DNA from 3 places in the Variovorax sp. RTB1 genome. Region 1 is predicted to be linked to each of the others. Evidence: predicted binding sites of a transcription regulator. Region 1 holds the regulator's gene; each other region holds the start of a gene.
What was found. The regulator sigma-54, encoded in region 1, starts transcription at its own class of promoters, with help from an activator protein. The targets are predictions, from matches to a motif close to TGGCANGNAANCTGCTTT.
Positions count from the first base shown of each region.

Region 2: QN397_RS01250 (ammonium transporter) is a predicted target of sigma-54. The motif match lies at 1,632-1,649, and genes of this name have one in related genera.
Region 3: QN397_RS21210 (transglutaminase family protein) is a predicted target of sigma-54. The motif match lies at 2,050-2,067, and genes of this name have one in related genera.

Region 1 covers NZ_JASJXG010000045.1:9,953-17,277, reverse strand. Annotated here, with positions in the region: gene QN397_RS21390 (thiol:disulfide interchange protein DsbA/DsbL) at 138-779, shown strand; gene lptA (lipopolysaccharide transport periplasmic protein LptA) at 880-1,626, shown strand; gene lptB (LPS export ABC transporter ATP-binding protein) at 1,626-2,405, shown strand; gene QN397_RS21375 (RNA polymerase factor sigma-54) at 2,539-4,152, shown strand; gene QN397_RS21370 (hybrid sensor histidine kinase/response regulator) at 4,162-5,952, opposite strand; gene QN397_RS21365 (THUMP domain-containing class I SAM-dependent RNA methyltransferase) at 5,977-7,266, shown strand; gene QN397_RS21360 (cysteine hydrolase family protein) at 7,291-7,325, opposite strand, start outside.
Region 2 covers NZ_JASJXG010000001.1:272,099-279,423, forward strand. Annotated here, with positions in the region: gene QN397_RS01245 (hypothetical protein) at 1-1,178, opposite strand, end outside; gene QN397_RS01250 (ammonium transporter) at 1,686-2,921, shown strand; gene QN397_RS01255 (hypothetical protein) at 2,936-3,250, shown strand; gene QN397_RS01260 (GMC family oxidoreductase) at 3,258-4,874, opposite strand; gene QN397_RS01265 (CoA-acylating methylmalonate-semialdehyde dehydrogenase) at 5,002-6,519, opposite strand; gene QN397_RS01270 (LysR family transcriptional regulator) at 6,660-7,325, shown strand, end outside.
Region 3 covers NZ_JASJXG010000044.1:22,278-29,602, reverse strand. Annotated here, with positions in the region: gene QN397_RS21220 (succinylglutamate desuccinylase/aspartoacylase domain-containing protein) at 1-141, shown strand, start outside; gene QN397_RS21215 (Ku protein) at 203-1,153, shown strand; gene QN397_RS21210 (transglutaminase family protein) at 1,198-2,016, opposite strand; gene QN397_RS21205 (hypothetical protein) at 2,276-2,422, shown strand; gene QN397_RS21200 (catalase) at 2,484-4,703, shown strand; gene QN397_RS21195 (hypothetical protein) at 4,737-4,862, opposite strand; partial or broken gene QN397_RS21190 (DNA-binding response regulator) at 4,978-5,112, opposite strand; gene QN397_RS21185 (response regulator) at 5,120-5,482, opposite strand; gene QN397_RS21180 (response regulator) at 5,488-7,325, opposite strand, start outside.

The sequences.
Region 1 (7,325 bases):
TTTGGAACGTTGACTTTTCTTTACTCGCCGCGGCGTGACGCACTGCGTCTCTGCCGCGTTGAATCAACCGGGCGCGGAACTCCGCGCGGCACTTCTGGCTCTTTCAGCCGAACAGGAGCACCTCTTTGATGAAACACATGAACCGTCGTGACTTTTCTCTGGCCGCCACATCCCTCGGGTTGATGTCCGCCGCTTCTCTCTCGCATGCCCAGGTTCAGCCCAAGGCCGGCAAGGACTACATCGACTTGAGCCCCCGCGTCCCGGTCGATGCGCCGGCCGGCAAGGTGGAGGTCATCGAGTTCTTTTCTTACAACTGTCCGCATTGCAATGCGTTCGAGCCCGAGCTCGAAGCCTGGGTCAAAACGTTGCCGAAAGACGCCGCGTTCCGTCGCGTTCCCGTGCCGTTCGTCGGCAACGACGTCGAGCCTAAGCAGCGCCTGTATTACGCGCTCGATGCCATGGGCAAGCTCGACGAATACACGATGAAGGTCTTCAATGCGATCCACACCCAACGCCAGAACGTGAACGGCGACGCGGCCATCATTGCGTGGGCCGAAAAGAACGGCCTCGACAAAGTCAAGTTCACGGAGGCGTTCACCTCGTTCGGCGTAGTGAGCAAGGCCAAGCGGGCGACGCAAATCACCGAGCAGTACAAGGTGGCCGGTGTGCCTGCTCTTGGCGTGGCAGGGCGATTTTACGTCGACGGCGAGCTCGCCGGCAACATGACCAAGTCGCTGCAGGTCGCCAATTACCTGATCACCGAAGCGCGCAAAGGTTGAAGCTGTCACACGCGTTTTTTGAGAAGCCCGCTTCGGCGGGCTTTTTCGTCAAGGTCGTGTCAGTTGGCCGCATACAATGCGCAGCAAGTTTCGTGCCTCTATGACCCTGCGCTCAAAATCCCCCCTTCGCTCCTTTCGTTCTGCTTTCGCGATCACCTTTGGTGCATTGCTCGCCTTGGCACTCGGCACCGGCCTGCCGGCGCATGCCGAAAAGGCCGACCGACTGAAGCCGATGAACATCGAGTCGGACGCGCTGCGTTACGACGACCTGAAGCAAACCAGCGTTTTCACCGGCAAGGTGTTCGTCACCAAGGGCACGATCGTGATTCGCGGCGCCCGCATCGACGTGCGCCAGGACCCCGAGGGCTACCAATACGGCGTGGTCACGCCCGAGCCGGGCAAGCTGGCTTACTACAAGCAGAAACGCGACGCCCCGGGCGACGAGTGGACAGAGGGTGAAGCTGATCGCATCGAATACGACAGCCGCGCCGACAACGTCAAGTTCATCGGCCATGCCGTGATGCGGCGGCTGATCGGCACCAAGGTCAACGACGAAACCACCGGCCCGCTGATCGTCTACGACCAGAGCAACGACACCTTCACGGTCAACGGTTCTACCTTGCCGCCGGACGCCAGCGTCGCGGCCGGTGCTTCGGGTGGTCGCGTCAGGGCGGTGCTCACGCCGCGCGCTCCGGCGTCGGCAGCCGGTGGCGCCAAAGCGGCTCCGCCTGCGTCCGGTCCGGGCTCGGGTTCCAGTGCCGCGCCGGCCACGACGGTGCCCGCCACCCCCGCTGCAGGCTCCGGCCTGCGCCAGAGCACCACGCTCGGCGGAGAACCGCGCAAGTGATCGAAAACGCAGACACGATCGACGTCGGCAGCCGCCTCGAAGCGCGCGGCCTCAAAAAGACCTATGGCAGCCGAACGGTCGTCAAGGATGTGTCGCTCGGCGTGCAAAAGGGCGAGGTGGTCGGGCTGCTCGGCCCGAACGGCGCCGGAAAAACGACCTCGTTCTACATGATCGTCGGGCTGGTTCGCGCCGACGCGGGCGAGATCACCATCGACGGCGAGCCGATCGCGCACATGCCGATCCACAAGCGCGCGCGCATGGGTCTGAGCTACCTGCCGCAGGAGGCGTCGATTTTCCGCAAGCTCACGGTCGAAGAGAACGTGCGGGCCGTGCTCGAGCTGCAGCTAGACACCGACGAGTCCGGCAGGGCGGTCCCGATATCGAAGGCACGGATGGAAGAGCGGCTGAGCGAGCTGCTGAACGACCTGCGCGTCGAACATTTGCGCAACTCGCCGGCGTTGTCGCTGTCGGGCGGCGAGCGGCGGCGGGTCGAAATCGCCCGTGCGCTCGCCACGCAGCCGCGCTTCATCCTGCTGGATGAACCCTTCGCCGGCATCGACCCGATTGCCGTTATCGAAATCCAGCGAATCATCAGTTTTCTCAAAGAGCGCGGCATCGGCGTGCTGATCACCGACCACAACGTGCGTGAAACGCTGGGCATCTGCGATCACGCTTTCATCATCAGCGACGGGCAAGTGCTGGCACAGGGCACGCCTTCGGAGATCGTCGACAACGCCGAGGTACGACGCGTCTACCTCGGCGAACACTTCCGGATGTGAACTTGTTGCTCGCCCCCAGGTCGTCGCGCACTGCGTGTCGCTTCTTCCACCCCCTGACCGGGGGCAACACCAACAGCCCGGCAAAGCCGGTTCTGCGGTGTTTCTTGAACAGAGTGTGTCTGGCAGGCTGTCCGTGAAGCAAGGTCTTTCTCTTCGTGTCTCGCAGCATTTGGCGCTCACGCCACAGCTGCAGCAGTCGATCCGGCTTTTGCAGTTGTCCACGCTCGAGTTGAGCCAGGAAGTCGAGCAGATGCTCGACGACAACCCGTTCCTGGAGCGCACGGCCGAAGAAGCCGCACGCGAAGAGTTCGGCATCGACGTGTCCGACGCGCCAGCGCCGCGCGAAGAGCACGACAGCGACCGCCAGAGCGAGAGCGACGGCGAGTTCGCGCCCAGCGCGCTCGCGACCAGTGCCGACGGCGCCAGCACCGCGACCACCGCCAGCGAGACCGAAGCGCCGGCCGCCGAGATGTCCGACCAGGAGCCCGACTGGGGCGGCGACGGCACGGTCGAGATGACGCCGGACGATGGGGAATGGGGCGGCGAGGCGCCAGCCAGCAGCAACAACCTCGGCCCGAACGACGGCAGCGAGCGCACCGACGCCACCGAGCTCGCGCGCAGCCAGGAGTCGCTGCAATCCTTCCTGCACCGACAGGCACTGAGCCTGCGGCTGAACGAAAACGACCAGGCCGCACTGCGTTTTTTGATCGAATCGTTGAATGACGATGGCTATCTCGAAGACTCGTTGCCAGCGCTGGCATCGGGCCTCGCGGGCGATGACAACGACCAGTTCGACGGTCTCGTCCACCACTTCCAGGTGGCGCTCGGCCTGCTGCAAAGCCTGGAGCCGGTCGGCGTCGGCGCACGCGATCTCGGCGAATGCCTGGCAATCCAGCTGAAGGCGCTCGCCCATGAGAACGAGACGGCCGAAGAAAAGCAGATCCGCAAGACTGCGATCCTGATCTGCAAGCAGCCGATGGAGCTGCTCGCGCGGCGCGACTTCAAACGTCTGGCCACGCTCACACGCAGCAACGAAGAAGAAGTGCGCAGCGCGCTGCAGGCGATCGCCAAGCTGGAGCCCAAGCCGGGCCGCCGCTTCGTCGATGTCGAGCGCAACATCGTGGTGCCCGACGTGATCGTCACCCGCACCGGTCGTGGCGCAACGCTCAAGTTCCGCGTGATGCTCAACCCCGACGTGATGCCGCGTCTGCGCGTGCACGACATCTACGCCGGCGCGCTCAAGGCGCACAAGGGCGAGGGCAGCCAGGCGCTGTCGCAGCGGCTGCAGGAGGCGCGCTGGTTCATCAAGAACATCCAGCAACGCTTCGACACCATCCTGCGGGTGAGCAACGCCATCGTCGAGCGGCAGAAGAGCTTTTTCGTGCACGGAGAACTCGCCATGCGCCCGTTGGTGCTGCGTGAGATCGCCGACGAGCTGGGCTTGCACGAGTCGACCATCAGCCGCGTGACCACGGCCAAGTACATGTCGACGCCTTACGGCACGGTCGAGCTCAAGTACTTCTTCGGTTCGGCGCTCGGAACCGAAACCGGCGGCAATGCATCCAGCACGGCAGTGCGAGCGCTCATCAAGCAACTCGTGAGCGCCGAGAGCATCAAGAAGCCGCTGTCGGACAGCCAGATTTCCGACATGCTGAAAGAGCAGGGGATCGAATGTGCGCGGCGCACCGTCGCCAAGTACCGCGAAGCGCTGCGCATCGCACCGGCGAATCTGCGCAAGGCGCTGTAAGGCGTCGGTTTACCGCCGCGCCTGCAACAAAATCCCGCGCAGCTCCGCCGGCTGCACCGGCTTGCGCAACGCATGCCAGCCACGCTCGCGGGCCAGGTGCAGCGTCGCTTCATCGATATCGGCCGAGATCAGCGCGATCGTGAGCGACGGCTTTTGCAGTTGCAGGCGTCGCGCCAGGTCGATACCGTCGAGCTTGCCCGGCAAGCGGATATCGCACAGCGCGACGTCGATGGCCTGCAGGTCGGCGAGCGCCAGCGCCTCGGCCGCGCTCTCGTAGATGCGTGGCAGCGCCTGCCATTGGCGCAGCAGGGCCGCGAGGCTGTCGGCCACCACAGCGTTGTCTTCGACCACCAGCACCGCCAAGCCGGGCGCCAGCGGCATGGCGTCGAGCGCAGCGGTGCTGGTCGCCGCCGCGGTCGCGGCGCGTGCCGTGCGGTCGGGGTGCGCATCGCGAGGGGCCGATGGCAGCGTGAAGCCGAACACCGAGCCGCGTCCCGGCAGCGACCGCAGCGTGATCTGGACCCCCAGCCGCATCGCCAGGCGCCGCACGATGGCCAGCCCCAGCCCGTGCCCACGCTGTAGATTGCGCTCCACGTTCCCGACCTGCTCGAAGTCGCCGAACACCCGCTCCTGCGCTTCGCAAGCGATGCCGATGCCGCTGTCGCGCACCTCGATGCGCCAGCCGTCCGGCCGGCGCCGACAGGCCAGCAACACGCGGCCATTGGGTGCGAACTTGACAGCGTTGTCGACCAGATTGGCGACGATGCGGCGCAGCGCCACCGTGTCGGTCCACACGATGGCTTCGGCCGGGCAACGCACCCGCACCCGGCCGCTGCCTGCCTGCCGTGCGAACTCGTTCAGCAGCGGTGCGAGGGCGACCGCGGTCAACGTGAACGGGTCGGCAGCGGCCTCGATGCGACCGATTTCGAGCAGCTGGTTGGTCAAGCCTTCGAGCGCCTGCTGTGCCCGTGACAGCGCATCGACGGAGCCTTGCACCACGGCGGCGCTTTCGCCGGCGCGCAGTTGCTGCCGCAGCACTTCGGCCTGCAGGCCCATCGCCATCACCGGCTGCCGCAGGTCGTGGTTGGCGGCTGAAAAGAACCGGAGACGCTCGGCCTGCGCCTGTTCCGACGCGCGCAGGCCAGCCAGCGCCTGCACGCGCAGCGCGCTCTCGTTGTGGCGCAGGCTGATGTTTTCTTCGAGCTGGCGCGAGCGCTCCGACACCAGCTTCCACACCATCGCAAGCAGGCCGATGCCGAGGACCGCCGCCGTCACCATCACCGGCTGGCCGTAGGTGAGGCTCATCACGATCATCGGCACCAGCAGCAGCGAGATCGCCAGTTGCATCGCGGGCGTGTGATACGACACCGAGAACGCCGACGACAGCGTCATCGCCATGATGACGACGGCCAGCAGCAGTTGCACCACCGGGTCGGTCGGACTGAACAACAGTACGCCTGCCGCACCGTGCGCGGCCTCGTGTACTGCGATGCGAAAGGTGTGCAGGCGGAGCGCAGGCTGCAGGTTCTCGGGCGTCAGCGAGCTGGGCAGCACTTGCGGAAAAAAGCCGCGCCATGCGGTGCTGGCGGCGATCATGGTGATCCAGATAAGCGCGTGCGATACCGAATACTGCCAGGCGAAGAGGGCTGCAACGCCGCAGTCCAGCAGGAACTGCACGGCCAGCATCGGTCCGGTGGGCTGGGCGCTTAGGCGCAGCACTTCGCACTGCACTGCAAAGCGCACGGCCGGCGACGGAGCGGCCTGTGATGAGGGCGACGCGGGGGCGGACGGGGAACTCATGAGCACGGCCACTATAGTGGGCGGGTGAACGATCTCTCTCTCTTTTTGCCTTGCGCCGCCGGCGTCGAGGAACTCCTGGCGCAGGAAGTCCATGCGCTGACCGGCCGTGTCGGCCAAGACCTGCTGACACTGCGCGGCGGCGTGCGGGTCCGGGCCGAGTGGCGCGACGCCCTCAAGCTCAACCTGCACAGCCGCTTGGCGCAACGCGTGCTCATCGAATTGGCGCATGCGCCGTACCGCAGCGAGAACGATCTCTACGCCATTGCCAGTGGCGTGGCGTGGGAGATCTGGTTCACGCCGAAGCAGACTTTCAAGATCGAGACCACTGCGCAGCACAGCCCGCTGCAGAGCCTGAACTTCGCGACGCTGCGCATCAAGGACGCGATCGCCGACCGCTTTCGCGCCAAAGCCGGCGGCGTGCGGCCGAGCATCGAAACGCAGTGGCCCGACTGCCGCGTCTTCGCGCATCTGACTACCGACGACTGCACGCTCTACATCGACACCAGCGGCGAGCCGCTCTTCAAGCGCGGCTGGCGACAAGACACCGGAGATGCGCCGCTGAAGGAAACGCTGGCCGCGGCCATGCTGGCCGCCAGCGGCTGGTGGAACCCCGAAACGGGCGAGGTCGCAGCCCAACCCTTGTACGACCCCTGCTGCGGCAGCGGCACGATCGCCATCGAGGCGGCGCAGATCCAGTCGGGCATTCCGGCGGGCTGGTTGCGGTCGTTCGGCTTCGAGAAATTGCTGGCGTTTCAGCCGCACGTGTGGGCGGCGATCAAGGCTGCGGCCGAAGAGGCCGGCGCTTCGCACGAGCCGGGGCCGGCCAACATCTTCGGCTCCGACGTGGCGCACCGCATGGTCGATTTTGCCGAGCGCAATGCCGAGCGCGCTGGCGTGGCCGACCGCATCGAGTTCCGTGGCGGTGACGCGTTGCAGCGCATGCCGCCAGTTGACGTTGGCACCACTGGAGGCGTCATGGTCGTGAATCCTCCATATGGCGAGCGCATCGAAGTCGGTGGCATCGCAGGCGCGGACAGCGCAGCCAACACCGCGCGGTTCGGCGCACGCGAGTCGGCGCAGACCGAAGGCGGCGATGCCAGCGGCGACTTCTTCCCGCAGCTCGCCAGCCACTGGAAAAAGAACTACGCCGGCTGGACCGGCTGGGTGCTCACGCCCGACCTGCAGTTGCCCAAGCGCATGCGCCTCAAAGAGTCGCGCCGCGTGCCGATGTGGAACGGGCCGATCGAGTGCCGGCTGTTCAAGTTCGACATGGTCAAGGGCTCGGCGCGCACGCCGAAAGTGCCGGTGACCTGAGCCGCCTCGAGGCACCGGAACGCGTCAGGTGCCGATGCGTAAATCGTCCGTCGACACTG
Region 2 (7,325 bases), on a different contig from region 1:
AGGAGGCCCACGCCACCTGTCGGCAACGAGGGCGCCACGTCGGCGGTGAACTCGGCCAGGCTGCCGGAATCGGGCAGCTCCGACGGATGCACATCGCGTTTGACGTCTTCGTACGGAATGCCGCGTCGCGCCATCAGGTGCATGCGTTCGAGCGCCGGCGTCTCGGCGTTGCCGCTGCCGCGCGGGTTGGTCTTGCGGATGTGGCCATGAAACGGGCAACGCGTGCCGGCATCGCCGTCGTAGTTGAAGTTATTCGGTGGATCGTCGTCCCGTGCGTCTTTGGAGAGCGTCACTGGCGTGCCGTCTTCGAAGCGGCCGACGATCATCGCGCCGGCGAGTTCGCGGTCCTCGCCTTCGAGCTCGAGCACGTCCGCAATCTCCTGCTCTCGCGTCTTGAATCCGCGCACGTCCTGTTCGAGTTTGCGGAACACGAAGAAGCTGCCGAAGGAGAACGTGTCGGTCACGCCGGGGTCGTCGACCAGCGCCAGCTTGAGCGGAAAGCCCGGGTCCCAGCGCGACGAGCCTGTGGCGGAGGTCTCGGCGTCGATGTCTTCCTGCAGCATCAGGGGCTGGCTGCGGCCGTCGACATAGCCGAAGTTCTCGATGCCGTCGCCGCGCGCGTTTTTCAAGGCCCGACCATGCTGGACGTGGACGATGGTGCCGCCCGCGTCTTCGATGAGCTCTTTGACCTTTGCGGCCAGTGCGGCCGTCTTGCCCTCCGTTTCGTCGGCTGCGAGCACCATGCCATGGATATCGCTCTGGAACGGCGTTTCCCAAACGGTGACGGCCGGGTCGGCAAGCGCTGAAATGCTGTCGGCAGCCTTCATGCCGCCGCGGAAATCTGTGTCGGTCGGGGCGCTCGCGGCAAGGCCAAGTGCCTGGTAGCCGGTAAAGCTCAGCGCCAGGTGCACGAACGGACCGCCGCCGTCGCACTTCTTGCTCGCCTTGAATTTTTCCGCGTCGAGCAATTGCCGATGGGCGCTGACGACATGAAAGTTCGCGAGGTCGCGCAGCATGCGTTTCGAGTCTTTTGCTGCCGGGCCGAACTTGAAGAAGATATCCGCAGTCGACTCTCGCCCGTGGCCCTTGAGGATGTTGCCCTGCAGGGCCTGCAGCAACTTGAGCTCGTCCGAGTCGGCCTTTTTCCAGGCGAGCGGTTTGGTCAGATGAATCGGCATGACGAAATCTCCTGTGAGTGGGGGATTTCAGTCTAGGAAGCCGTCTTGCCGTCCACATCCGCCGGATGGTGGAACCATCGCGACGGCCTCGGCGGCAGATGGTCTAGCACCGTCGGAAAGTTAGAAGGCCGTTTGTTGGTGAGTGCTGACCATCTGGCCAGGACCTGCGGTAGCTATATGCCGCCATGCAAGCGTCTGTGAAGCGCGCAAAAAAAAGCGCCGACCAGCGGCGCTTCGAAAAGGTATTCAGGCATCTCGAATGGATGCCTTGAATATTTATTGTTTAACAGTCGGAAGCTTTGTCTCCTCAGACCCTCGACAGCCGGGACGTGCCCGCTTGCGAGTGGCGAGACTTTAGGTTGTCGCACCGAGGTAGTGCATTAGGAGTAACCCGCTCTAAAGCGTGCGCGGCGTCACGTTGGCGACGTGAGTTTGTTTCTGGAAGTTAACAAATGGCACGACTCGTGCAGGCAAAGAGCGTCCCAAATTCCCGATTGGCTCTTTCCGATGGCACTGGTTCCCCAAGCGTCCCTCAATGGCGCCGACACCGCCTGGCTTATGACATCGACCGCGCTGGTCCTGCTCATGACGCTGCCCGGCATCGCGCTTTTCTATGCGGGCATGGTGCGGCGCAAGAGCGTGCTGAACACGATGGCCAGTGTGCTGGTCGTCGCCGCCGCCGTGTCGATCACCTGGTTTGCGATGGGCTACTCGCTGGCGTTTACTGCGGGCTCGTCATGGCTCGGCGGCACGAGCCGCTTCTGGTTTGCCGGCTTCGACTATCTGAAAGAAGCGGGCACCGTTGCGGTGAGCCATGTCGCGCCGAATGTCCCCGAGTCGGTGTATGCGATGTTCCAGCTGACCTTCGCCATCATCACCTGTGCGCTCGTCGTTGGCTCATTCGTGGAGCGCATGCGGCTGTCGGCGGTGCTCTGGTTCGCCCTGCTCTGGAGCGTCCTCGTCTATGCGCCGATCGCGCACTGGGTCTGGGAGCCGGGTGGCTGGCTCGCCCAAATGGGGGTGCTCGACTTCGCTGGCGGCTCGGTGGTGCACGTGAACGCGGGCGTGGCGGGCCTGGTGTGTGCCTATGCGGTCGGCCCGCGCCGCGGCTACGGGCGCGAGTCTTTCGAGCCCTACAGCCTGGCGTTGACGATGGTCGGTGCCGGCCTGTTGTGGGTGGGCTGGTTCGGATTCAACGCTGGTTCTGCCGTGGCGGCCGATGGCCGAGCCGGGCTTGCGATGCTGGTGACGCACCTTGCCGCAGCGGCGGGCGCGCTGAGCTGGATGATCGGCGAGTGGACGACACGGCGCAGCCCATCGTTACTCGGCTTGTGTTCTGGCCTGGTGGCAGGTCTGGTGGCGATCACGCCGGCTGCGGGCTTCGTGACGCCGCCCGCAGCAGTGGCCATCGGTCTGATCGCCGGGCTGGCCTGCTACTGGGGTGCAACCGCGCTCAAGCGCGTGCTGCGGGCCGACGATTCGCTCGACGTCTTCGGCGTGCATGGCATCGGTGGCATCGTCGGCGCGCTGTTGACGGGGGTCTTCGCAGACAGCCGCATCTCCGGCGGAACGGGCCACTTGGGCGTGCAGGCGCTTGCCATCGGCGCGGTCGCGCTTTACAGCGCCATCGGCACGGGGCTGGTGCTGCTGGTGGTCCACATCGTGGTCGGCCTGCGCGTCAGCGACGAGACCGAAGCGGTGGGCCTCGACCTCGGCCAGCAGCGCGAGCGCATCGGCACCTGAAGGATCACAACGACATGACCGAAGAGGATCGCATAGCCGCAGCGGCCCGACTGCACGTGGCGCTGCGCCGGAAGACCGGCCGCGTGACCGACACAGAGTGGATGTCCGTCAACGTCGAGTACGCGACAGCGATAGTGCGCATTGCGCGGGCGCACGCAATGGCGACGAGCGATCTCGATCTGGCGGCCATCGCCACGGGGCTCGAATTTGCGATGGCGCCGCTGGCGCCGCTGGCGCTCGAAGCACGGGTGAAGGCGGCGGCTGCGAAGGCCGGGCTGGCGCCGGTGATCTCGAAAGGCGCCCCGCGCTATGTGGGTGGCTTGCGGTGAGCCCCAGCTAAATTGCGGCGCTCCTCGACTTGGCGCCGGCCACGGCCTCTTCGTGCATCCAGCCTGCGGCCTTCTCCGCCATCATCAACGTCGGGCTGTTGGTGTTGCCGCTGGTGATCGTGGGCATGGCACTGGCGTCGACCACCCGCAGGCCATGGATCAAATTGCCGCGCCCATCGCGCACGCGCATGCGGGAGTCGAGCACGGCCATCGAATCGCTGTCGGCGCCCATCTTGGCGGTGCCGACCGGATGGAAGATGGTGGTTGCGATGTCGCCCGCCAGCCGTGCGAGCTCGTCGTCGGTCTGGTACTGCACGCCGGGCTTCCACTCTTCGGGCTTGTACTTTGCCAACGCCGGTTGCGCCGCGATGCGACGCGTGACGCGCAGCGAATCGGCCGCGACCTTGCGGTCTTCATCGGTGCTCAGGTAGTTGGGCGAAATCGCCGGCGCGTCCTGGTAGCGCGGGCTCTTGATGCGCACGGTGCCCCGACTGGTCGGGTTCAGGTTGCACACGCTCGCGGTAAAGGCCGGGAAGCTGTGCAGCGGCTCGCCGAAAGCATCGAGCGACAGTGGCTGCACGTGGTACTCGAGATTCGGCCATTCGTGCTCGGGCGAACTGCGCGTAAAGGCCCCGAGCTGCGACGGCGCCATGCTCATCGGGCCGCTGCGCTTCATCACGTATTCGAGGCCGATCTTCGCTTTGCCGAAGAGCGACGAGGCCAACACGTTGAGTGTCGGTGCGCCTTCGATCTTGAACACCGCGCGAATCTGCAAGTGGTCTTGCAAGTTGCCGCCGACGCCGGGCAGGTCGGCCACGACCGGAATCCCATATTCCTGCGATAGCGCCGCGGGTCCAATGCCCGAGAGCTGCAGGATCTGCGGCGAGCCGATGGCGCCGCCGCACAGCACCACTTCTTGCGTCGCATGGGCGATCACCATCTCGTGCCCGTCCCACACCTGCACGCCGGTGCAGCGCTGGCTTCCGTCGGCCTGCTTCTCGACGATGAGCTTGGTCACCTGCGCGCTGACCCACATCTCGAAGTTGGGCCGCCCGTAGCAAACCGGCCGCAAGAACGCCTTGGCCGTATTCCAGCGCCAGCCGTCCTTCTGGTTGACCTGGAAGTAGCCCACGCCTTCGTTGCTGCCGCGATTGAAGTCGCTGCTGTGCGGAATGCCGGCCTCTTGCGCCGCCAGCGCAAAAGCATCGAGGATGTCCCAGCGCAGCCGCTGCTTTTCGATGCGCCACTCGCCGCCGGCGCCATGCATCTCGTCGGCACCGAGGTAGTAGTCCTCGTGCTGCTTGAAAGCGGGCAGCACGTTCTCCCAGCGCCAGGCGTCGTCGCCGGTGAGAGTGGCCCACTGGTCGTAGTCGCGTGATTGCCCGCGCATGTAGATCATCCCGTTGATGGACGATGAACCACCGAGCGTCTTGCCGCGCGGATAGCGCAGCGTGCGCCCGTTGAGGCCGGCATCCGGCTCTGTGTTGTAGAGCCAGTCGGTGCGTGGGTTGCCGATGCAATACAGATAGCCCACCGGGATGTGAATCCAGTGGTAATCGTCCTTGCGCCCCGCCTCGATCAGCAGCGTGCGCTTTTGCGACTGCCGCGTGAGCCGGTTGCACATCAGCGCGCCGGCCGTGCCGCCGCCGATGACGATGTAGTCGAAAGTGGTGTCGTTGCTCAAGCCGTTGTCTCCAGATCAAACAAAAAAGCCCGGGACGGTGTGCCGTGCCTCGGGCTGTATTCGGAGCTTACTTTGCCGTGGGCATGACGAACTCTGCACCCTTGCCGATGCTCTCAGGCCAGCGCTGCATGATGCTCTTTTGCTTCGTATAGAAGCGCACGCCTTCTTCGCCGTAGGCGTGCATGTCGCCGAACAGGCTCTTCTTCCAGCCGCCGAAACCGTGCCATGCCATCGGCACCGGAATCGGCACGTTGATGCCGACCATGCCGACCTGGATGCGCCGCGAAAACTCGCGCGCCACGTTGCCGTCGCGGGTGAAGCAGCTCACGCCGTTGCCGAACTCATGCGCGTTGATGAGCTCGACTGCTTCTTTCAAATCGCCGACACGGACGCATGAGAGCACCGGACCGAAGATCTCTTCCTTGTAGATGCGCATCTCGGGCGTGACGTGGTCGAACAACGTGCCGCCCATCCAGAAGCCGTCGTCGCAACCCTTGCCGGCCTTGGCGCCGTCGAATTGGCGGCCGTCAATCACGAGCTTGGCGCCTTCTTTCTCGCCCAGGTCGATGTAGCCGGTGATGCGTTCGTGCGCGGCGCGCGTGACGATCGGGCCCATCTCGGCTTCGAGGTTCTCGCCGTCGAGTACTTTCAGCGTTTTGGTCCGTTCGATCAGCTTGGGCATCAGCTTGTTGGCCACGTCGCCCACCAGCACCGCCACGCTGATCGCCATGCAGCGCTCGCCGGCCGAGCCGAAGCCGGCGCCGATGAGCGCGTCGACCGCCTGGTCGATGTCAGCATCAGGCATTACGACCATGTGGTTCTTGGCACCGCCCAAGGCCTGCACGCGCTTGCCGTGATGGGCGCCGGTTTCGTAGATGTAGTTGGCGATGGGGGTCGAGCCGACGAAGCTGATCGCCTTGACGTCCGGGTGCTCCAGCAGCGCATCGACCGCGACCTTGTCGCCTTGCACCACGTTGAAGACGCCGTCGGGCAAGCCGGCCTGCTTGAGAAGCTCGGCCATGCGCAGCGAGACACTTGGGTCGGTCGGACTCGGCTTCAGGATGAACGTGTTGCCAGCGGCGATGGCGACCGGGAACATCCACATCGGCACCATCACCGGGAAGTTGAAAGGCGTGATGCCGGCGACCACGCCGAGTGGCTGGCGCAGCGTCCAGTTGTCGATGCCGGTCGAAACCTGGTCTGTGAAGTCGCCTTTGAGCAATTGCGGGATGCCGCAGGCGAACTCGACGACGTCGATGCCGCGCGAGACCTCGCCCTGCGCATCGGTGAACACCTTGCCGTGCTCGGCGGTGATGAGGTGGGCGAGCTCGTCCTTGTTCTGATTGAGCAGGTCCAGGAACTTGAAGAGCACGCGAGCGCGGCGAATGGGCGGCGTGTCGGCCCAGGCGGGGAACGCGGCTTGCGCCGCGGCCACGGCGGCATTCACTTCTACCGCGCTGGCCAGGCCGGTGGCGCCCGTCACCATGCCGGTGGCCGGGTTGGTCACATCCTGGCTGCGGCCGGACGCGTTGGCGACCATGCGGCCGTTGATGAAGTGATCGATCGGTGTCTTGGTGATTTGCATCGGGTGTCTCGCTTGGGGCGGAAAAGGTTGATGGACAGCGTGCGCGGAGCCGCCAGTGATGATGGAGTTTAGGCAGCGCAAGCTCGGCCGCCAAGGCGCAAACACTGAACGCATTGTTCGCTATGGTGAACAATGCATCCATGGAACCCCAAAAGATCGAAGCGCTCTGGATGCATTTGCACTGGCTCACCGTGCTGGCGCAGCAGGGCAGCTACACGGCGGCGGCGCAACGGCTCGGCGTGAGCAAGGCCGCGATGAGCCAGCGCATCGCCGAGCTGGAGCGCGCTGCCAATGTGCAACTGGTCCAGCGCACCACCCGCAGCGTGCGACTGACCGAAGCGGGGCAGCGGCTGGTCGACGACATGCGCACGCCGTTCGAGCAGATCGCGCACAGCTTCGCCAGCGTGCGCGACCTGGCCGGTGTACCGACCGGTCTGCTGCGCGTAACCGCGCCGGTCGCCTTTGCGCGGCAGCAACTGGTACCGCGCATCGCTGAGTTTCTGCGGGCGCATCCTGACGTGCGCATCGAGCTCGACCTGTCGGATCGGCTCAGTTCGCTGGCGATGGAAGGCTTCGATCTGGCGATCCGCCACACCGCTGCGCCACCCGACACACACGTGGCCTGGACGCTCTGCGCCACACGGTCGGTGCTTGTGGCGAGCCGCGCCTATCTGCGGCGCCGTGGCGTGCCCCGAGAACCGTATGACCTCGCCTCGCACGACTGCTTGCACTATCCCCGTGTGAAGGACACACCGGCGTGGCACTTCGAGGCGAAGGCCACGGTGTCGACGATGGGGAAGCTCGCC
Region 3 (7,325 bases), on a different contig from region 1:
CAGGGCGAGCCGATCGGCGTGCGCGAAGACGGCGCCATGCTGTACGCCGAGCGCGATGGCTTCATCGTGTTCCCGAATGCCGAGGCGCTGCCGGGTACCGAGTGGTTCTACTTCGCGGTCGAGAGCGATCGGGTGCTTTAGCTTCGTTCCTACAGGTGTGATGCTGCGGTGCGCCTACTGTCAAGGGATGGAGGATTCTCAAATGCCCGATTCGAAACCTGCCCCGCGCGTTCTCTGGAAAGGCGCCATCAGCTTCGGCCTCGTTCACATCCCGGTCGCGCTGTACTCCGCGACCACCGACAGCGGCATCGACTTCGACTGGCTCGACAAGCGCACGATGGACCCGGTTGGCTACAAGCGCATCAACAAGAAAACCGGCAAGGAAATCGACCGTGAGCAGATCGTCAAGGGCATCGAATACGAAGACGGCCAGTACGTCGTATTGAGCGATGCCGAGATTTCGGCCGCCTACCCCAAGACCACGCAGACCATCGAGATCGAGACCTTCGTCCCGGCCGCCGGCATTCCGTTCGTCTACCTGGAGCGGCCGTATTACGTGGCTCCCATCAACCGCGGCGCCAAGGTCTATGCGCTGTTGCGCGAAACCCTGCAACGCAGCGGCCGCATCGGGGTGGCGCGCGTCGTGATCCAGACCAAGGAACATCTGGCAGCGCTGGTGCCGTCGGGCGCCGGGCTGGTGCTGAACCTGCTGCGCTGGGGCACCGACATCCGCTCCTGGAAAGACCTGCCGCTGCCGGCCGAAGGCGCGAAGCAGGCGGGCCTTTCGGACAGCGAACTCAAGATGGCGAAAGCGCTGGTCGAAGACATGAGTTCCGACTGGGACCCGGACGCTTTCAAGAACTCGTTCAAGGACGCGATCATGAAGCTGGTCGATCGCAAGGTCGAAGCCGGACAGACCGAAGCGGTCGAAAAGCTGCAGCCGATGGAGGCAGCGGATGCGGGAAGCAGCGCCAAGATCATCGACCTGACCGAATTGCTGCAGCGCAGCCTGCGCAAGGGCGGCGCCAGGGCAGCTCAGGATGCGCCCTTGTCCGGCGGGGCCGAGGCAGCGACCAAAAAGCCGGTTACCAAGCCGGCTACAAAAAAGGCCGCGCCGGCAGCGGCGAAGACATCTCGGCGCCGCGCCGCCTGAGCCTTTCAAGAGGCGCCCGAGCGCCGCCTGAGATCGCTCGGGGGCTACTGGACGATCTCGTCCGTCGTCACTTCGAACCGCTGAAGCGTGTTCGCCCCGAACACCATGCTGATCGGCACGTCCGCCGCATCGCGACCGCGCGCGATCACAATGCGCCCGATGCGCGGCGTGTTGTGCCGCGCATCGAAGGTGTGCCAGCGGTTGCCCAGGTACACCTCGAACCAGGCGCTGAAGTCCATCGGATACGGCACTGCCGGAATGCCGATGTCGCCGAGGTAACCGGTTACGTAGCGCGCCGGAATGTTCATGCAGCGGCACAGCGTGATCGCCAGGTGTGTGAAGTCTCGGCAGACGCCGACGCCCTCGCGAAAGCCTTCGAGCGCGGTGCGCGTGGCGCGGGCGCGCTGGTAGTCGAAGCGCAGATGGCGGTGCACGAAATCGCAAATCGCCTGCACACGGTGCCAGCCCGGCGCAACGTTGCCGAAGTTGGCCCAGGCGAACTGAAGCAGCTCGCTGTCGACCTCGCAATAGCGGCTCGGCAGCACGAAGGGCAGCGTCGATACCGGAAGGTCGGACGGCGCATGCGCGATGGCGCCGTAGTCGACCGGGTCGGCCCAGCCGCTGTCGAACACCACCGCTTCGTTGCGCAAACGCACGCTGCTGACGCCAAACGGAACATGGACGCGGGCGCAATGGTTTTCGAAAACGTCCTGGTAATGGTCGGTCACCAGGGGCGGGCTGATGGTGATGTTCTCGCCGGCCGGGATGTCGGCGGCACGTGACGGATGCACCTGCAGCATGTAGATCAACGCCGTGGGAGCGGCAACGCCGAGTTCGATGTCGAAACCGATTTTGATGAGCATGTTGGCGTTTCTCTGAGGACAGGAGCTGGAAGCAAAGCAGTTTTGATGCCTGCAGTCCATCTGCAGGTTGCGAGCATCCTATCGGGCACCAAAGTCACCCCGCGTGGGCCGTGGCCGGTTCGCGCGTAGGTGCCAGCGCGGAATGGTCGGCACGGTCCTACCTTGCTTCCCTCGCAACTCCCACACCGGCGCACGCGTGCTCACTACGGGTAACGGAGCGTGTGAAACGTAAATTTCATGCCATCAACAGGAGCTGATCATGGGGCTGTCGTCGTTGTGGGGTGTGTTGAGTAGCGCATCGGTCGATGACGCGCTGGTTTGGGGCGTTGCGATCGTCTCTGCGTTGGTCGCTTTGCTGGCGTTGGTCAATGCGCTCGACATGTTCCTGGATGCCGAAGCCGGCTAGCTTTTTCTAATTTGTTTCCCGGTGCCACATGCACCTGGATTTCGGTCCCCGAAGGATTTCAATGACGCCCCAGAACAAGGGAGCCGCAGGCCGTCGGCCCAAGCCTTCAGCCAAAGCTGCCGCCAATGCCGGTGCCAGCGCCAAGCAAGAACAACTGGCCGGCTACACGACCGACAGTGCGCCGGAGCTGACGACGAATCAAGGCCTGCAAATCCCTGACAACCACAACTCGTTGAAAGCGGGTTTGCGCGGGCCTACGCTGCTCGAAGACTTCATCCTTCGAGAAAAGATCACCCACTTCGACCACGAGCGCATTCCGGAACGCGCCGTCCACGCCAGGGGTTCCGCGGCACATGGCTACTTTCAGGTCTACAAGTCGATGTCGCAGTTCACCAGTGCCGACTTCCTGCAAGACCCGTCGGTCAAGACGCCCGTTTTCGTGCGTTTTTCGACCGTGGCGGGCGAGCGCGGCTCGGCCGATACGGTGCGCGACGTGCGCGGATTTGCGGTCAAGTTCTACACGCAGCAGGGCAACTACGACCTCGTCGGGAACAACATCCCGGTGTTCTTCATTCAGGACGCGATGAAGTTTCCCGACCTGATCCACGCAGTGAAGCCCGAGCCGCATCACGCGATGCCGCAGGCGGCCAGCGCGCACGATACTTTTTGGGACTTTGCTTCGTTGATGCCGGAGTCCACCCACATGCTGATGTGGGCCATGAGCGATCGCGCCATTCCGCGCAGCCTGCGCATGATGGAAGGCTTCGGCGTTCATACGTTTCGCTTTATCAACAGCCGCGGCGAGAGCCACTTCGTCAAGTTCCACTGGAAGCCGAAGCTCGGCATTCATGGCCTCGCCTGGGACGAAGCGCAAAAGATCGCCGGCAAGGACGCCGACTTTCATCGCCGCGACCTGTGGGAAGCGATCGACAAGGGCGACTTTCCGGAATGGGAGCTGGGCGTGCAGCTCATTCCGCCAAACAAGGAGCATTCGCTCGGCTTCGACTTGCTCGACCCGACCAAGCTCATCCCGGAAGAGATGATTCCGGTCCAGCGCATCGGCAAGATGGTGCTCAACCGCAATCCGGACAATTTCTTCGCCGAGACCGAGCAGGTCGCGTTTCACCCCGGTCATGTGGTGCCTGGTATCGATTTCTCGAACGATCCGTTGTTGCAAGGCCGGTTGTTCTCGTACACCGACACGCAGATCTCGCGGCTAGGAGGCGCTAACTTTCACGAGCTGCCGATCAACAGGGGCGTATGCCCGTTCCACAACTTTCAGCGCGACGGCATGCACCGCCAGACCATCGCACGCGGTCAGGTTGCTTACGAGCCGAACACGCTCGGCAACGGATCGGAATTCAGGGTCGACGGCAGCGACAAGGGATTTCACTCCTTCCCCGACGAGTTGGAGCCGCCCAAGATTCGGCGTCGAAGCCCGTCATTCGACGATCACTTCACGCAAGCTCGCCTGTTCTTCAACAGCCAGAGCACGGCCGAGAAAGAGCACATCGTCGCGGCCTTTCGCTTCGAGCTGTCGAAGCTCGACGTGCCCGCCATTCGACAGCGCATGGTCGACAACCTGGCGCATGTCGACGAGAAGTTGGCGCGCCGTGTAGCCGAGCCGCTTGGCATCGGGGTGCCCGATGCCAAGGCCGCGGCCGGGCGTTCGGGCTTTCGCGACCACCAGATCAGGCTGCCCATTTCGGAATCGCCGGCACTCAGCATGGTTGGCAGCGGCGACGGCTCGATCAAGACGCGCAAGGTGGCGATCCTGGTGGCCGATGGCGTCGACTCCGCCTCATTGAAGCCGATCCGGGAAGCCATCGAAGCAGCGGGCGCGCAGTGCAAGGTCATCGGTTTGAGGCTCGGCACCGTGACCAGCAGCAGCAAACGTCAGATCGACATCGACGCAACGTTCACCAACATGCCGTCGATCATGTTCGACGCGGTGCTCGTGCCGGCGGGCAAGGACAGCGCCCAGGCTTTGTCGCGCAGTGGCGATGCAGTGCACTTCGTGCTTGAAGCGTTCAAGCATTGCAAGGCGATCTGCGCGGTGGGCGAGGGGGTGGCGCTGCTGTCGACGCTGAGTCTCGATGCGGGCAAGGGGGATGCCAAGAGCGGCGGCGCCGCGGTTCCGTCCGGTGTAGTGATTGCCGCGACCCCGGCGACCAACATGGGCGACCTCACCGCAGCACAGCAGGTGGCGCGCGATTTCATTGCGGCAATGGCCAAGCACCGGCACTGGGATCGCGCCGACATCGACGCTGTGCCTGCCTGAGGACGGCAGCACGCGCTGGGCCAGGCTGGCCAGTCAGCGCGCCAGGCTGGCCCGAACGCGAGACCACAACTCGGCGCGCGCGATCGGCTTCGTCATAAAGTCGTCCGCGCCCGCGTCGAGGCCTGCCTGACGCTCGGCGGCGTCGACCTCTGCACTGATCAGGATGATCGGGATGTGTCGGGTCTCGTCCGATGCCTTCAGCGCCCGCGCGCGCGTGACCGTTCATGCCGGGCATTCGCACATCGAGCAACACCACGTCGGGCGTATGTTGCGCGGCCAGCGCCAGTGCCTCGGGTCCATCGGCTGCACTGAGAGTGGCGTAACCCTCGGGCGCGAGCAGCGCTTCGAGCAACCGGCGGTTGGCCACGCGGTCGTCGACGATCAGCACGGTGGCGTCGGATGTATTCATATGCATCTCATGCCAATAACTTGTTGATGGCCGCATGCAATTCCTGGTAACGCAAGGGCTTGGCGATGTACGCATCGCAGCCGGCGGCTTCCGCCTTCGCCTGGTCGTCCTTCATGGCCATGGCGGTCAATGCGATGACCGGAATCGCCGCCGTCGCCGGCGCGCGCTTGAGCAGCGCCGTGGCTGCCAGGCCGTCCATGCCGGGCAACTGGATGTCCATGAGGATCAGGTCGGGCTGCGCATCGCGCGCCATCATCAAACCCACTTCGGCATCGGCCGCGCACAGCAACCTGTGGCCGGCGTTGCCTAGCAGCAGGCAGGTCAGCTTCATGTTCGCCGGGTTGTCTTCGATGATCAGGATGCAGGCCATGCTGTTCAATCCTTCGGCAGAACGCGACGCACTTCGTCGACGAAGCGGTCGTGGCCGAATTCGAGCTTCTCGATGACACGCAAGGCTTTGCCCGGATAGCTGTCGAGCGCGGCACGATGCTCGGTGGAAATGGGGCTGGCGGTCACCACCACGATCGGGATGTCGGCGGTATCGGGGTTGCGAGACAGCACGTCCACGACGTCCATGCCGTTGGTTTCCGGGATGGTGAGGTCGAGCAGGATGATGTCGGGCTTCACACGTTGCGCCAGTGCGATGGCGTCATCGCCGCCATAGGCGCGAAGCACTGCATACGCCGGCGTCGGTAAGAAGGCGGCGATGACATCGACCGCGTTCGGGTCGTCGTCCACGACGAGCACGGTGCGCGTTCGGCTCGCACCTGGTTGCAGCCCGAGGCTCGCCAGCGTTGCCTTCAGGTCGGCCCGGCTGATCGGTTTCTGCATGGCGGCGACCGCGCCGCGGCTCAGCGCCACGTTGCTGTCGGCCACGCCGGCGATGATCACCACCGGCAGATGCGCGAGGTCGGCGCTTTCGCGCATCTTCAACAGGAACTCCCAGCCATCCATGCCCGGCAGCTCAAGGTCGAGCGTGACCAGGCTGAGTGTCTGCATTGGCGCCATGACGAGCGCGGCTTCGGCGCTTGCGGCATGCAGCACGGTGAAGCCTTCGGCCTCCAGCAACAGGCGCACCAGGTCGGCCGCCTTGTCGTTGTCTTCGACCACCAGCGCCATGCGTTCGCTGCGAATGGCCGCCGCCGGGTGTGCGTTGCCATTGGTGGTCGCCATCACATGGGCCAACGGCGGCGTGGCGAGCAGCGGTAGCCAGACCGCAAAGCAGGCGCCTTGGCCCTCGGCGCTCGACACCGCGACAGTGCCAGCATGCAATTCGGCCAGTTGCTTGACCATCGCCAAGCCCAGACCCGTGCCGGCGAACTTGCGCGCCAGACTGCTGTCGATCTGGCTGAAAGCCTGAAACAGCCGCGCCATGTTCTCCCGCGAGATCCCGATGCCCGCGTCGCTCACCCGGATCTCTAGAAAATCGTCGTGCTCGCTGTCGGCCAGAGGGAAGCTTTGCACCGGCCATGTACCGGGCAGGGTGCCGACGCTGGCACGCGACACGCGCTGCACGCTCAGCACCACGCGGCCCCCGTCTCCACTGAACTTGACCGCGTTCGACAACAGGTTGTAGACGATCTGCTTGGTCTTTCGCATGTCGAGCCGCGACAGTCCGATGCCTTCGCCGGTTTCGAGGTCGAGACGGATGTGCTGGGCTGCCGCCTTGTCCTTGACGATCGACAGGCTGTCCTTCAGGAGGCGCGCGAGGTCAACCGTTTCCATCTCCAGGCTCATCATCCCGGCCTCGACCTTGGACAGGTCGAGGATGTCGTTGATGAGCGAGAGCAGGTGCAGCCCGCTGGTAAAAATATCGCCGATGTACCCCGTTTGCGTATCGCTCATGGAACCCATCAGGCCGTCTTTAAGCGCTTCGGAGAAACCGATGATGGCGTTGAGCGGCGTGCGCAGCTCGTGCGACATGGTCGCCAGAAACTCTGACTTCATGCGGCTCGCATGTTCCAGCTGCAGGTTAGTTTCTTCGAGCGCGCGCTCGAAGCGGCGGCGCTCGGTCACATCGCGCGCCGCCGCAATCACGCCTTGCAGTTCGCCCTCCCGATTGTGGAAGGTGGCGGCGTTGTACGACACCACTGTCTCGACGCCGTTGCGGGCGCGCACCGTGAGCTCGTAGTCGCTCACCCGGTTCTCCGTGAGCACGCGCTCGATGGCGGCATCGGCGCGGTCCGGATCGGTGAAGAAGTTGCGGCACGGTG